Regions from separate parts of the Streptomyces sp. NPDC001549 genome, predicted to be linked through region 1. Evidence: predicted binding sites of a transcription regulator. Region 1 holds the regulator's gene; the other holds the start of a gene.
What was found. The regulator HspR, encoded in region 1, represses chaperone genes until heat shock. The targets are predictions, from matches to a motif close to TTGAGNNNNNNNNNCTCAA.
Positions count from the first base shown of each region.

Region 1 (7,795 bases):
CACCACGCTGTACGGGCGGCGGCGCACCGCCTCGGTGAGCTGGCCGCCCTCCTCGTAGCCGACGTAGCCGGGCGGGGCACCGACGAGACGGGCCACGCTGTGCTTCTCGCCGTACTCCGACATGTCGATGCGGACCATGGCCCGCTCGTCGTCGAAGAGGAAGTCCGCGAGCGCCTTGGCCAGCTCCGTCTTGCCCACGCCCGTCGGTCCGAGGAAGAGGAAGGAGCCGGTCGGGCGGTCCGGGTCGGCGATGCCGGCCCGGGTGCGGCGCACGGCGTCGGAGACGGCCCCTACGGCCTCGCCCTGGCCGATCAGGCGGCGGCCCAGTTCGTCCTCCATGCGCAGCAGCTTCTGGGTCTCGCCCTCCAGCAGCCGGCCGGCCGGGATGCCGGTCCAGGCGCCCACCACGTCGGCGATGTCGTCGGGGCCGACCTCGTCCTTGACCATCGAGTCCTTGGAGTGCCCGGTCTTGGAGGCCTCGGCCTCCTCCTCGGTGGCCTCCGCCAGCTCGCGTTCCAGGGCCGGGATCTCCCCGTAGAGGAGCTTGGAGGCGGTGTCGAAGTCGCCGTCGCGCTGGGCGCGCTCGGCCTGCCCGCGCAGGTCGTCCAGGCGTTCCTTGAGCTCACCGACCCGGTTGAGGGACTGCTTCTCCTTCTCCCAGCGGGCGGTCAGCCCGCGCAGCTCCTCCTCCCGGTCGGCGAGGTCCTTGCGGATCTTCTCCAGGCGCTCGATCGAGGCCGGGTCGGACTCGTTCTTCAGGGCCAGCTCCTCCATCCGCAGGCGGTCCACGGAGCGCTGGAGCTCGTCGATCTCCAGCGGGGAGGAGTCGATCTCCATGCGCAGCCGGGACGCGGCCTCGTCGACGAGGTCGATGGCCTTGTCGGGGAGGAAGCGCGAGGTGATGTACCGGTCGGAGAGGGTCGCGGCGGCCACCAGCGCGCTGTCGTTGATGACGACCTTGTGGTGGGCCTCGTAGCGGCCCTTGAGCCCGCGCAGGATCGCGATCGTGTCCTCGACGGACGGCTCGGCGACCAGCACCTGCTGGAAGCGCCGCTCCAGCGCCGGGTCCTTCTCGATCCGCTCGCGGTACTCGTCGAGCGTGGTCGCGCCGACCATCCGCAGCTCGCCGCGGGCCAGCATGGGCTTGAGCATGTTGCCCGCGTCCATGGCGGAGTCGCCGCCGGCACCCGCGCCGACGACCGTGTGCAGCTCGTCGATGAAGGTGATGATCTGGCCGTCGCTCGACTTGATCTCGGCCAGTACGGTCTTCAGCCGCTCCTCGAACTCGCCGCGGTACTTGGCGCCGGCGACCATCGCGCCGAGGTCCAGGGAGACGAGGCGCTTGTTCTTCAGGGACTCTGGGACGTCGCCCTTGACGATGCGCTGGGCCAGGCCCTCGACGACGGCGGTCTTGCCGACGCCGGGCTCGCCGATGAGCACGGGGTTGTTCTTCGTCCGGCGCGAGAGCACCTGGACGACGCGCCGGATCTCCTGGTCACGGCCGATGACCGGGTCGAGCTTGCCCTCACGCGCCGCTGCCGTGAAGTCGGTGCCGAACTTCTCCAGGGCCTTGTACTGGCCCTCGGGATCGGGGGTGGTCACCCGCCGTCCTCCTCGTGCGTTCTCGAAGGCGTCGAGCAGCTTCTTCGCCGTCGCGCCCTGGGTGGAAAGGACCTCGCCGGCCGCGCCGCCCTTGGCGGCGACGGCGATGAGGAGGTGTTCGGTGGAGAGGTAGTCGTCGCCGAGCCTGCCGGCCTCCGCGTCCGCCTCGGCGAGTACGGCGAGCAGGTCGCGGGTGGGCTGCGGGGGCGCGACGGTGGAGCCGGTGACGCTGGGCAGGGCGGCGAGCAGCCGCTCGGCGCCGGTCCGCACGGCGGCCAGGTCGGCGTCGGTGGCGACCAGCAGGTCGATGACGTTCTCGTTGTCCTCTCCTGCGAGGAGGGCCAGCAGCAGGTGCGCGGGGGTCAGGTCCGCATGACCGTCCTTGACGGCCCTGCTGGTGGCCGCGTTCAGCGCGTCGCGGCTCTTGTTGGTCAGTTCGGCGTCCACTGCGACTTCTCCTCTCCCCGAGGGATAGCTCCCCCAACAACACTGACAGAGTCAGCGTATGCAAAGTTGAGTCTATTCCACTCAAGGCAAGTGGGGACACCGTTGCCCCGTACCCTTCGGGCCATGTCCCATGACGTACTCAACCCGACGCCCGAGTACCTCGCCTTCTGGCGGGAGCGGCACGTCTGCACCCTGACCACCCCGCGCCCCGACGGCACGCCGCACGTGGTGCCGGTGGGGGTCACGTACGACCCGGAGGCCGGCCTGGCCCGGGTGATCAGCAACCGGCACAGCAGGAAGGTGCGCAACATCCTGGCGGCGCGGGAGGCGCAGGAGGCGCGGGAGGCGCGGCCGGACGGCGCGCAGGCGGGCGCGCGGGTCGCGGTCTGCCAGATGGAAGGGCGCCGCTGGGCCACGCTGGAGGGCCGCGCGGTGATCCGCACGGACGAGGCCTCGGTCGCCGACGCGGTGGCGCGCTACGCGGAGCGCTACGGGCGCACGCCGTCGCCCAATCCCGACCGGGTCGTCATGGAGATCACCCTGGACCGGGCCATGGGGCGCGCGTAAGCCGTTGATTCTTCATCTTGTCCGGTTCATGCACTGGACGTGGACATCACAACGGCGCCATCGTGGTCAGGTCCACGATGGCGCCGTTGTGTGGGGGTAGCGCCTGAGCGATCTGGAACGACGGGGGAATCGCTTCAGGCACTGCGGGGGGTGGCGGTGGTGATATCGGGTTCGAAGAGCTGGTGGTCACGCTGATCGAGATTGACGAAGACCATTCCGTAGCGCACCTCGCAGCGGACGGGCTGCGGCGCGCCCCGCGGGCGGCGCAGGCACCGGTAGGCACGTACGTCCTCGTCCTCCTCGCGCACGACGACGATCGGTTGGCCGAACAGGGTGACCATCAACGAGTCGCCAGGGTGGGGGATGGCCGTGGCGAGATCGATGAACTGCCAGCCCGAACGGTAGGCGGAGGCCATCTCGCGGCGGAAGCCGCGATCGTCGGGGGTCATGCGGACACCGTCACAGGCGCATCGGTCCAACCCGTATCGCCGTTTCCGCCCAGCAGGCCGCTGGTCCAGCCGGTGTCCGCGTACTTACCCGCGGGCGCCGTGGTCCAGCCGGTGTCGTCCGTGCTCGTCAGGCTCGTGCCCTGACCGTCCCTAGCGCTCCCCGCGTCACTTTCGACGGCGCTGACTGCCCCAAAAACCGCAACGGCGGAGAAAACTATGGCAAGCACCGAGCGAAGCATTCTCTTGTACATGGTCGGCTTCGTCCTCACTTGATGGAATCCTCTCCCCCGCGTGACAGACGATGGCTCATTCAGGCACGTCAATGCCACAGGGACGATGCATCATGTTCTTGCATGTTCAGGACCCTGGGGGGTGGAGATTTGACGCGAAACGAGACAAAGGCGACACATCCCCACCCTGTGACGTCCATGTGTGCCGAGGGGACGCGGCTCTACGCGACCGCGTTGAGCACCGGCCGGATCGCCCGGGGCGAGATCCAGAACGCCCCCTGCCTGCTTGAATTCGCTCTTCTGCAGCCCGACCCGGATGACGCGAACCAGCTCCGCCCGGTTCCCCCGTCCGTAGCTTTGGCCCAACGGCTCCATCCGATTGAACGCGAGATCCAGGACCGCCGGCGCAGCGCTGTAGATCTCACCGACACTTTCGAGCCTTTCCTGGCCATCAGCGCACAGAGCCCGGCCAACACCCACGCCATCACGGTGCTGGAGGGTTTCGAACAGATCAACGCCGCCCTGAACCTGGCGACGGCCGAATGCCATACCGAGGTGCTGACGGTCCAGCCGGGCGGCGCCCGGCCCTCCCTGGCCCTCACCCAGGCCCTGGAGCGCGACCAGCCGCTGATCGACCGCGGGGTCAGCATACGGACCCTGTACCAGCACACCGCACGGCACAGCCAGGGCACGCTCGCCTACGTGGAGCGGATCTCGACGGGCAAGGTGGAGATCCGCACCCTGGAGGAGCTGATCGAACGCCTGATCATCTTCGACCGCACGGTGGCCTTCATCCCGGTGAGCGACGACCGCCGGGTCGCCCTGGAACTGCGCCACCCGGGCCTGGTCGACTACCTCATCAAGGTGTTCGAGCAGCTGTGGCACCGCGCCGTGCCCCTCCAGGAGGAAGTGACGTACCGCAGCACTCCCGGCGGGATCTCGGGCGTGCAGCGGACCATCGCCCAGCTCCTGATCGAGGGCCACGTCGACGAGGCCATCGCGCGCCGCCTCGGCATGAACGTCCGTACCTGCCGGGCGCACATCGCCAAGCTCGCCACCACCCTCGGCAGCGGCAGCCGCGCGCAGCTCGGGTACCTCATCGCCCAGGCCGGCATCCTGGGCCGGCCCTCCTGCCCGGAGCAGGACGCCGACGGGCACCCGGACCACGAGCCGGACCAGGAAGGCCTCTGACGGCTCTGAGGCCCTGACAGCCCTCAGGCCCCGCCCTGGGAGGGGCGGGGCCTGAGGGTGTGCGCAGAACAGGGACCGGGAACCGGGTGCGGGCCCGGGTCAGTCCATCGGCCGCTTGGGGCTGGGCCGCCAGACCACCAGGGCACTGCCCGGCTGCGGAGGCTGGTACGGGACCAGGTCGCGCCGGTACGAGGCGTGCACCTGGGCCTCGCGGGCCTGCAGCGTGGCCGCCGCGCCGTCCACTGCCGCGGAGAGCTCGGCCACGCGCTGCTGGAGCGCGGCGACCTGGTTCTCCAGTTCGATGATCCGCTTGATGCCCGCCAGGTTGATGCCCTCGTCCTGCGACAGCGCCTGCACCGTACGGAGCAGCTCGATGTCACGGGCCGAGTAGCGCCGGCCGCGGCCGGCCGTACGGTCCGGGGAGACCAGGCCGAGACGGTCGTACTGGCGGAGGGTCTGCGGATGCAGACCGGAGAGCTGGGCGGCCACCGAGATCACGTAGACCGGGGTCTCGTCGGTGAGCTGGTAGCCCCCGCCCAAGCGGGAGGACTGTCGTCGGCGGCCGTCCATGTCATGCTCCCTTCGCGGACTCGAACAGCGCGGAGCGCGGGTCCTGCGACTCCGTAGCCTCGCGGTACATCTCCAGGGCCTCGCGGGCCTTGTCGGACAGCTCGGTCGGGACCGCGACCTCCACCGTGACCAGCAGGTCGCCGCGGGTGCCGTCCTTGCGGACCGCGCCCTTGCCGCGGGCCCGCATGGTGCGCCCGTTGGGGGTGCCCGGCGGCAGCTTCAGCGTCACCGAGGGGCCGTTCAGGGTCGGAACCTTGATCTCGGCCCCCAGCGCCGCCTCCGCGAACGTCACGGGCACGGTCACCGTCAGGTTGTCGTCCTTGCGGCCGAACACCGGGTGGGAACCGACGTGCACGACCACGTAGAGGTCACCGCCGGGGCCGCCGCGCTCGCCCGGCGCACCCTTGCCGCGCAGCCGGATCCGCTGGCCGTCGGAGACGCCCGCCGGGATCCGGACCTGCATGGTGCGGGAGCTGCGGGCGCGCCCGCTGCCCTTGCAGACCTCGCAGGGGGTCTCCGCGATCAGACCGCGGCCCTTGCAGTCCGCACAGGGGTCGGTCAGCGAGAAGCCACCGCCGCTGCCCCGCGAGACCTGGCCGGTGCCGACACAGGTCGGGCACACCCTGGGGGTGCCGTTCTTGTCGCCGGTGCCCGAACAGGCCTTGCAGGGGGCCTGGGAGGACATCCGGAGCGGGACCGTGGCCCCGTCCACCGCCTCCGTGAAGGAGAGGGTGACCTCCGACTCGATGTCCTGCCCGCGGCGCGGCTGGGTGCGGGTGCCCGCACCGGGGCCGGCGCCGCGGTTGAAGAGGCCGCCGAAGACGTCGCCCAGGCCGCCGCCGAAGCCGCCGGCCTGGCCGGCGCCCTGCTGCTGGCCCCCGAAGAGGTCGCCGAGGTCGAAGTTGAACGAGCCGCCGCCGCCCGGCCCGGGGCGGAAGCCACCGTTGCCGAACAGGGCGCGCGCCTCGTCGTACTCCTTGCGCTTCTTGGCGTCGCCGAGGATGTCGTTCGCCTCGGAGATCTCCTTGAAGCGCTCCTCGGCGGAGGCGTCGCCCTTGTTGGCGTCCGGGTGGAACTCGCGAGCGAGCTTCCGGTACGCCTTCTTGATCTCGGCCTCGGTGGCGTCCTTCGGGACACCGAGGACCTTGTAGTAGTCCTTCTCGACGAAGTCCTTCGTGCTCATCCCCGGTGTCCCTCCTCCCGTGCTTCTACGTGTGCTGCATCAGCCCTTGTCGGGGGCATCCGCGTCCAAGCCGTCCGGCGCTTCGCCCTCCGCGGACTCGGACTTCGGGGCCGCGCCCGGCTGGGGCTCGGCCACCGCGACCCGTGCGGGACGGATCGTACGCTCGCCGATCCGGTACCCCGGCTGAAGGATCGCCACGCAGGTGTCCTCGGTGATGTCCGGCGCGTACGAGTGCATCAGGGCCTCGTGGATCGTCGGGTCGAAGGGCTCGCCCTCCTTGCCGAACTGCTGCAGGCCCATCTTGGCGGCGACGGTCTCCAGCGATTCGGCCACCGACTTGAAGCCGCCGACCAGCTCGCCATGCTCCCGCGCCCGGCCGATGTCGTCCAGGGTCGGGAGCAGCTCCGTCAGGAGGGACGCGACCGCGATCTCCTTGACGGTGATCCGGTCCCGCTCCACCCGGCGGCGGTAGTTCTGGTACTCGGCCTGGAGCCGCTGGAGGTCCGCGGTGCGCTCGGAGAGCGCGGTACGGGCCTGGTCCAGCTGCGCCAGCAGCGCCACGTCCTGGCTTGCGTCCCCGGCCGGGGCCGCCTCCTCCTTGGCGGAGTCGGCGGCCTTCGGCTCAGCGTCGTTCTGACCGGCGTCGGGGACTTCGGGCTTCTCGTCGAAGCCCGGGGTCTCCTCCGACATCAGACAGCGCCGCCCTTCGGCTTCTCGTCGTCGACGATCTCGGCGTCGACGACGTCGTCGTCGGCCTTGGCCTGGCCCGCGTCGCCGGCGCCGCCGGCGGCCTGGGCGGCCTGCGCGTCGGCGTAGATGGCCTGGCCGAGCTTCTGGCTGACCGCGGCGAGCTTCTCCGTCGCGGTGCGGATCTCGGCCGTGTCCTCGCCCTTGAGCGACTCCTTCAGCTCGGCGACGGCGGACTCGACCTCGGTCTTGACGTCGGCCGGGACCTTGTCCTCGTTGTCCTTGACGAACTTCTCCGTCTGGTAGACGAGCTGCTCGCCCTGATTGCGGGACTCGGCCGCCTCCTTGCGGCGCAGGTCCTCGTCCGCGTACTGCTCCGCCTCCTGGCGCATGCGGTCGACCTCGTCCTTGCCGAGCGAGGAGCCGCCGGTGACGGTCATCTTCTGCTCCTTGCCCGTGCCAAGGTCCTTGGCCGTGACGTGCATGATGCCGTTCGCGTCGATGTCGAAGGAGACCTCGATCTGCGGGACGCCACGCGGGGCCGGGGGCAGGCCCGTCAGCTCGAACATGCCGAGCTTCTTGTTGTACGCCGCGATCTCGCGCTCGCCCTGGTAGACCTGGATCTGCACGGACGGCTGGTTGTCCTCGGCCGTCGTGAAGATCTCGGAGCGCTTCGTCGGGATCGTGGTGTTGCGCTCGATCAGCTTGGTCATGATGCCGCCCTTGGTCTCGATACCGAGGGACAGCGGGGTCACGTCGAGGAGCAGGACGTCCTTGACCTCACCCTTGAGCACACCGGCCTGGAGGGTGGCGCCGATGGCGACGACCTCGTCCGGGTTGACGCCCTTGTTGGCGTCCTGACCGCCGGT
Region 1 covers NZ_JBIAVJ010000003.1:227,487-235,281, reverse strand. The annotation lists gene clpB (ATP-dependent chaperone ClpB) at 1-2,049, opposite strand, end outside; gene ACFY04_RS06485 (pyridoxamine 5'-phosphate oxidase family protein) at 2,173-2,616, shown strand; gene ACFY04_RS06480 (hypothetical protein) at 2,751-3,065, opposite strand; gene ACFY04_RS06475 (helix-turn-helix transcriptional regulator) at 3,419-4,486, shown strand; gene ACFY04_RS06470 (heat shock protein transcriptional repressor HspR) at 4,586-5,056, opposite strand; gene dnaJ (molecular chaperone DnaJ) at 5,058-6,239, opposite strand; gene grpE (nucleotide exchange factor GrpE) at 6,279-6,929, opposite strand; gene dnaK (molecular chaperone DnaK) at 6,929-7,795, opposite strand, start outside.

Region 2 (7,795 bases), on a different contig from region 1:
CCGCTGAAGGTCCGTACCTCCTCGGGCGAGATCACCGCCACCGAGCTGTCCGGCCCGAGCGCCGAGATCCGCTCGTCCTCGGGCAACGCCCGCCTGGACTTCACGAAGGCCCCGTCGTCGGTGCTCGCCGAGACCAGCTCGGGCGACGTCACGCTGAAGGCCCCGCAGGCCCCGTACCGCGTCAAGGTCTCCACCGACTCCGGCGCCCGCGACATCACCCTGCCCGACGACGCCTCGGCCCCCTCCCGCATCTCGGTGGAGACCACGTCGGGCGACATCCGCGTCTCCGCGGTCTGACCGTCCTGTCCGGCGGGGCTCGGGGCTCAAGTGCTCGGGGCCTGGCGGCGACATCACTCGATCGGGCGAGGGATCGACCGTTCCGCCGCCCAGGGAGAAGCTCGGGCCATACCCTCACGGACCATGAAGAGCACCCGCCGCGGGGGCGGCGAGGGGTGGCTTGGATCGTCTTTCGGGGGGTTCGGTGATCGAGAAGATCGTGGTCGGCGCCGCTGTGGCGCTGCTCGGCTGGACAGCCCGGACGCTGGTGCAGAACCGGCGTCATCTGTCCCTGCTGCGGCTGCTGCTCACACCCCGCCGCAGCATCCGGGTCTCGGTGGCCGTCCTGTTGTGCGTGCAGGACGAGGACCACTACGTCCTCTTCGGTTCCCCCACCCGGCCGGGATCGTTCGGACCGCCGGGCGGAGTCGTGAAGTACCACGAGTCGGAGCGCGGCGGCGTCAAGAAGCTGCGGTTCGAACCGGAACCCCGCACGAACGCCGTGATGAAGCACGACCTGCGCGGCTTCCTCCCGGCTGTCATGGTGCCGGGTTTCGCCCGGTGGCTGCACCGCGGCACGGGCCGGGAGCCCTCGACGGACTGCCTGCGCCGCGAGCTCGTGGAGGAACTCGGCGAGGTCGGCCGTCCCGACCTGACACACCTGTCGCAGGCGGTGGGCTTCTCCCTGGTCCGCAAGGTGATCGACGGACCGCGGAAGGTCCCCGGCGAGCAGTACCGGCAGATCCGGTTCCTCGAGGTGTACGACCTCCTGCGCGACCGGCCCGAGGCCGAGGAGCTGCGCGCCGCCCTGCTCGCCTCGTCCCGGGACCCCGGTGATTCCCAGGTGATCGGCGCGACCCGGCAGGAAATCCTGCGAGGCAGGTCCGGACCTCACCAGATCCTGCCGCAGTCCGCCTTCCTCGTCGGCGACCGACGCGTGCGCGAGGACATCCAGCCCGTGCGCTGAGAGGCAGTACCACGTGAACGACCCCTTGGCCCTGCTGCACGGCGAAGCCGCGGCCCTCAACATCGACCTCACCCCGGACCTGCTCGGCCGGGTCATGGCCTGTTTCGGCGAAGGCGTCTTCGCGAAGCTGCTGGACCCGAACGCCGGTGCCACGGCCCTCGCGGAGGTCTGGAAGGCGACGTACAACAAACTCGAATTCGAGAACGCCGTCATCGTCTGCCTCGCCCTGCGCAGGGTGATGGAACTCGGACCTTCCCGGCTCCGGCCGCATCTCGGCGACCTCCGGTGGAAAGCGACCTGGTGCCACATCCACCTCTACCTGGCGGGCTCCCTGTACCAGCAGTCCAAGGAACGGATGGGCACGGGCTCGGGCGATGCGGTCCGACCGATGCTCACCGAGGCCCTGCGCTGCTGGGACACCGTCGAACCGAACGACGTCCACCTCGCCAAGGGCGAACCGGGCCGGATCTGGCGCGGGATGCGTGGCGTCACCCGCCTCGTCCTCGCCCGTCAGGACGCGTCCCCGCTCGCCCTGCTGCACGGCGCGAGGACCGACCTGCGCCTCGCCGAGCAGCGCGGCGACACCACCGCCGAGCACTTCGCCTTCCACCTGGAGGTCCTCTACCGGCTGGCACAGGACCCGGCGGAACTCCCCACCCTGTGGATCGAGGCCGACCAACTCGCCACCCGGGCCGCGCCCCATGTCTCCGGTTCCTTCACCTGGCTGTGCGCGCTCGGCGAACTGCACCTGCGCAAGGCCCAGTCGGTGGTGAGCGCCGAAGACGAGCCGCTGTTCGAAGGCCCCGCCCAGGCGACACCCGACGGCGAGCCGGGCGTCTCGGACGCCCTTGACGAAGACCCGGCCGCCGACCGCCGCACGGCCACGCTGGAGGCCTACGAAGAAGCAATCCGGAACTTCCAGGAGGCACAGGACCGGGCCACCGGCCGGGAACACGGCTTCCGGCTCGTCATGCTGCGCCACAACCACGGTGTCGCCCGAGCGGGCATCGCCCGTACCCTCCAGGCACTCAGGCGCATCGACGAGGCCCGGGCGCACTACGCCACCGCGATCGAGGACATGCGCTGGAGCGCCTCCCACGACACACCGGTCCTGGGCTCCGCCTTCCCCTCGGCACTGATCGACTACGCCCTCTGCCTGCACGGCGCCGAGGACTTCACGGCGGCGCACGCGCTCGCGCAGGAAGCCCGGCTGCTCATCGCCCAGGCGGACACGGCCGACCTCGCGCGCGTGAGCGCCACACCGACGACCCTGCACACACCGCGGGACACGGCCCCGGCCGCGACCCGTTCCTGGCTGTCCGCCCGAATGGGGAGGCTGTACGTACGGTTGGACTGGCTGCGGCGAACGGTGGACGGTGCGGCCGCCGGGGACCTTGAAGCACCCTCGTTCGACAACCTGGTCGCACAGGCCTACGCCTGCTTCGGCGACGCCGTCCGCGAGACGACCGTCCGCTGTCGGCGCAACGAGTTCGATCTCGGCAAGGCCGCGCTGTACCACGCCAAGGCCCTCCTCGCGGAGACGGGGGATTCCGAGGCCGCCGTCATGCTGCTGCACGAGGCACGCGAAGTCCTGCTGGCGTGCATCGAGGAACCGGCCGCGGCGGACGACGCGCCCCTCACGACGGCCGCCCCGGTGGAGCAGCCGCTCGTCCGTGAGAGCGTGACCCGCTACCTCGGCAAGACCTGCCTGCGCCTGCACACGCTGACCCAGGACGAGGCCCACCTCCGGGAGGCGGTGGACTGGCTGGAGCAGACCAGCACGGCGGACGACGCGGCCGGCGACGTCCAGGGCATGCTGGGCGACGCGTACCTCCGTCTGGCGCGCGCCGGAGGCAGCATCCACGACCTGCGCACCGCGCTGGAGCACAAGGCGCGGGCCCGCGAGGCGGGGGACCATTCCCGCGAGAACCTCAGTGTGTCGGCAGCCGGTCATCATCGGCTGTGGCACTCGACCCGGGAACCGCAGGAGTTCGTGACGGCGGTCGATCTGGCGCTGCAGGCCTTTCGGCTCGACCGGGACTGGCCGTGGCCCCTGATGCAACTCGCCGCCATGGCCGGTGCGCCGGCCCCGGTGACGGCGCCGCCGAAACAGCCGGCGGCCGGCGGGTCCGGGCCCGGGGATGCCGAGACGGATCGACTCCGTGCCGCCGTGTGGGCCGGCGACCGGGACCTGTTCTACGAGCGGGCGGCGCGGACAGCCGTGCATTCGCAGCCCTTTCGCAGGGCGGTGCTCGGCGGGCGGTCGCAGACCTTCGTCCTCGACGACCCGCACCGGCTCCTGTCCACCACCCTGGTGCTGAAGCCGACCTACCACGCCGAAGCGGAGGCCGAACGGTCCCACCTCGGCTCCTTGCGGAAGTACCTGCGCGACACCGCCGCCCCCCGCTGGATGCGGCTGCCGGAGGTACTCGCCCTGGTGGACCTGCCGCCCGACTTCGCCAACAACCGCGAACTGCCCCCGGACACCGCCCTCGCCTCCCGCCGCGCCGTGGGCCGCAGCCTCGCAGGCGTCATCGCCGACGCGTACGAAGGCCGCGGACGGTCGCCGCGCGAGCTGGTGGGCAACGCCCTGCGGTATCTGGCCCGCATCCACGTGTGGTCGAGCGGAATCGCGTCTCCGGGCGGCCCCGGGGACGCGGCCCGCGCGCACGCCGCCGTGGCGGCCGAACTGGAGAAGCGAGCCACCAAACTCGCCCTCCCCGACACCCGCGGACTGGTGGAACGCTGGGAGGCCGCGGTCCGGTGGCCTTTGGCGTCGGTACCCGGCCGGGACGCGCACGCGGAGAACTGGCTGATCACCGACGCCCGCGACGTGGTGGCCCTCGATCTGGAGCCCCACGGGCGCTTCCCGCTGCTCTACGAAGTGGTGCAGCTGATCGAGGACCACGCGGCACTGAGCCTGAAGGAGAGCGGCTGGCCGGAGCGGGAGGCCTTGTGCCGGGTGTATCTGGACGAGCTCATGGCCCTGGGTCACCGGGACACCGTGGCAGCCTCCGACGTACTCCCGGCCTATCAGGCGTTCGCACTGGTCAGAGCGGTCTTCCTGGTGGAGCACCTGACGGTCGGTCGATCCGGCCCCACCCCGACGAAGCCCGCGCCGGAATCGACCGGCTCCCGCCGCTGGGCCGGCCGCCGCCTCGCGCACGCCCACGCGCTGGTGGAGCACTGCGCCGCCACCGTGACCGACACCCGGCTGCGCGACACGGCGCTGAGCCTGGAGGCACTGCTGCCCGGGTGACCGGCGGCCGAGTCGCCCTGTCGTGCCGGCGCCCTCGGTCGGACGGCCGGGCCCGTGCGTCGCGGGAGGACAGCGGTCCGACGCGTTCGCCCCGGGCGAACGGGCCTTGGGGAACAACAGGAGGCGCACATGCATTGAGTCGGCAGAGCTCAACTTCACTGCCGGAGGGAAGATCATGGCTTCGACGTCCGTCACACTCACCCTGCCCGTGCTGCCGCTCGACGACGAGGTCGTGCTGCCCGGAATGGTCGTACCGCTGGACCTGTCCGACACCGAGGTACGCGCCGCCGTGGAGGCGGCACAGGCCGCCGCCGGCAAGAGCGGCAGCGGCAAACCCCGGGTCCTGCTCGTGCCGCGCATCGACGGTACGTACGCCGGGACCGGTGTGCTCGGCACCGTCGAACAGGTCGGCCGGCTCTCCGGCGGGGACCCCGGGGCCCTCATCCGCGGCCTCGGCCGGGTCCGCATCGGGGCCGGGACCACTGGCCCCGGGGCCGCGCTCTGGGTCGAGGGCGAGACCGTCGACGAGACGGTGCCCGATCCGCTGCCCGGGGCGGTCACCGAGCTCGTCAAGGAGTACAAGGCACTCGCCACCAGCTGGCTCAAGAAGCGCGGCGCCTGGCAGGTCGTGGACCGGGTCCAGCAGATCGAAGGCGTGTCCGCGCTCGCGGACAACTCAGGGTACTCGCCCTTCCTGACGGTCGAGCAGAAGGTCGAACTGCTGGAGACCGCCGACCCGGTCGCCCGCCTCAAGCTCGCCGTCAAGGCGCTCAGCGACCACCTCGCCGAGCAGGACGTGGCCGAGTCCATCGCCAAGGACGTCCAGGACGGCGTCGACAAGCAGCAGCGCGAGTTCCTGCTCCGGCGGCAGCTGGAGGCCGTACGCAAGGAACTGCGCGAGCTGAACGGCGAGAAGGACGGCGAGGAGTCCGACGACTACCGCTCCCGCGTCGAGGCCGCCGACCTCCCCGAGAAGGTACGGGAGGCCGCGCTCAAGGAGGTCGAGAAGCTGGAGCGGTCCAGCGACCAGAGCCCGGAGGGATCCTGGATCCGGACCTGGCTGGACACCGTGCTGGAACTGCCCTGGAACGAGCGCACCGAGGACGAGTACGACATCCGGGGGGCCCGGGCCGTGCTCGACGCCGAGCACGCGGGCCTCGGCGACGTGAAGGACCGCATCACCGAGTACCTCGCCGTCCGCAAGCGGCGCGGCGAGCGCGGCATGGGCGTCATCGGCGGCCGCCGCGGCGGCGCCGTCCTCGCCCTCGTCGGGCCGCCCGGCGTCGGCAAGACCTCGCTGGGCGAGTCCGTGGCCCACGCCATGGGCCGCAAGTTCGTCCGCGTCGCCCTCGGCGGCGTCCGCGACGAGGCCGAGATCCGCGGCCACCGCCGGACCTACGTCGGCGCCCTGCCCGGCCGCATCGTCCGGGCGATCAAGGAGGCCGGGTCGATGAACCCGGTGGTCCTCCTCGACGAGATCGACAAGGTGGGCTCCGACTTCCGCGGCGACCCGGCGGCCGCGCTGCTGGAGGTCCTCGACCCGGCGCAGAACCACACATTCCGCGACCACTACCTGGAGGTGGAACTGGACCTCAGCGATGTCGTCTTCCTGGCCACCGCCAACGTCCTGGAAGCCATCCCCGAGGCCCTGGCCGACCGGATGGAGCTCGTCCGGCTCGACGGGTACACCGAGGACGAGAAGGTCGTCATCGCCCGCGACCACCTGCTGCCGCGCCAGCTGGAGCGCGCCGGGCTCGGCCGCGACGAGGTGGTGCTGGGGGAGGACGCCCTGCGCAAGCTGGCCGGGGAGTACACCCGCGAGGCGGGCGTACGCACCCTGGAGCGGTCCCTCGCCCGCCTCCTGCGCAAGGTCGCCTCGCAGCACGAACTGGGCGAGCGGGAGCTGCCCCTGAGCATCGGCGCCGACGACCTGCGAGCCCTGATCGGGCGCCCGCACCACGTGCCGGAGTCCGCCCAGGACCCGGCCGAGCGGCGCACCGCCGTCCCCGGCGTGGCCACCGGCCTCGCGGTGACCGGCGCGGGCGGCGACGTGCTGTTCGTGGAGGCCTCGCTCGCCGACCCGGAGACGGGCGCGGCCGGCCTGACCCTCACCGGCCAGCTCGGCGACGTCATGAAGGAGTCGGCGCAGATCGCCCTGAGCTTCCTGCGCTCCCACGGCGCGGAACTGGAGCTCCCGGTCGCCGACCTGAAGGGCCGGGGCGTGCACATCCACTTCCCGGCGGGCGCCGTGCCCAAGGACGGTCCGAGCGCGGGCATCACCATGACCACCGCACTCGCCTCGCTGCTCTCCGGGCGGCAGGTGCGCACGGACGTGGCCATGACCGGCGAGGTCTCGCTGACCGGGCGGGTCCTGCCGATCGGCGGGGTGAAGCAGAAGCTGCTCGCCGCGCACCGGGCCGGGCTGACCACCGTCATCATCCCGAAGCGCAACGAGGCCGACCTGGACGACGTCCCGGCCGAGGTGCTGGAGAAGCTGGAGGTGCACCCGGTGACGGACGTGCGCCAGGTCCTGGAGCTCGCCCTGGCCCGGGCGGAGGCCGCGGTCGTCGCGGCGGCCTGACCCGTGCACACGGCCCGGTGTCCCGCTCCGGCGGGGTACCGGGCCGTCGGCACACCCGCTGCGAAATACTGGCCCCGCATCCACGTGGGTGCCACACATCATCGAAGGAGCGGGACGTGCACGGGAGCGAAGACCAGGAGTTCCTTGCCCTGGAGCGGGAGCTGTCCGTCTTCCTCCGGCGGGCCCGCGCCTCCTCGGGCGAGATGGCCCGCGAGCTCCACCCCGAGCTGGAGCCGGCCGCGTACGGGCTCCTCGTACGCCTGGAGGCAGCCGGCCGGCAGCGGGCCACCGAGCTCGCCGCCTACTTCGGGGTCGGCAAGGCCACGATGAGCCGGCAGCTGCGGGCCCTGGAGGTGCTCGGCCTGGTGGCCCGCGAGCCGGACCCCGCCGACGGCCGGGCCTCCCTGGTCGGCCTCACGGAGGAGGGCCGGGAGCGGTTCCTGCGGGTCCGCGGAGCGCGGCGCGAGCAGTACATGCGCAAGCTCGCCGACTGGGACCGCGGCGAGGTGGCGGAACTGGCCCGGCTGCTGAACCAGTTGAACGCGGGCGCGGAGTAGGCCCGCTCGGACCGGGGACCGCTCAGAGCTCCGCGTAGACCGCCGACGCGTCGTCGTGCCGCTTGTGCCGGGCCGACGGGCGGGCCGCGTCGGACTCGATGGCACGCACCCGGCCGATCAGGCCCTGCGCACCCTCCTTCCGCAGCACCGCCAGG
Region 2 covers NZ_JBIAVJ010000005.1:54,630-62,424, reverse strand. The annotation lists gene ACFY04_RS10375 (DUF4097 domain-containing protein) at 1-297, shown strand, start outside; gene ACFY04_RS10370 (hypothetical protein) at 482-1,243, shown strand; gene ACFY04_RS10365 (hypothetical protein) at 1,257-4,502, shown strand; gene lon (endopeptidase La) at 4,678-7,083, shown strand; gene ACFY04_RS10355 (MarR family winged helix-turn-helix transcriptional regulator) at 7,200-7,640, shown strand; gene ACFY04_RS10350 (protein phosphatase 2C domain-containing protein) at 7,663-7,795, opposite strand, start outside.
Region 2: a site for HspR is predicted at 4,637-4,655, ahead of lon (endopeptidase La). Genes of this name have one in related genera too.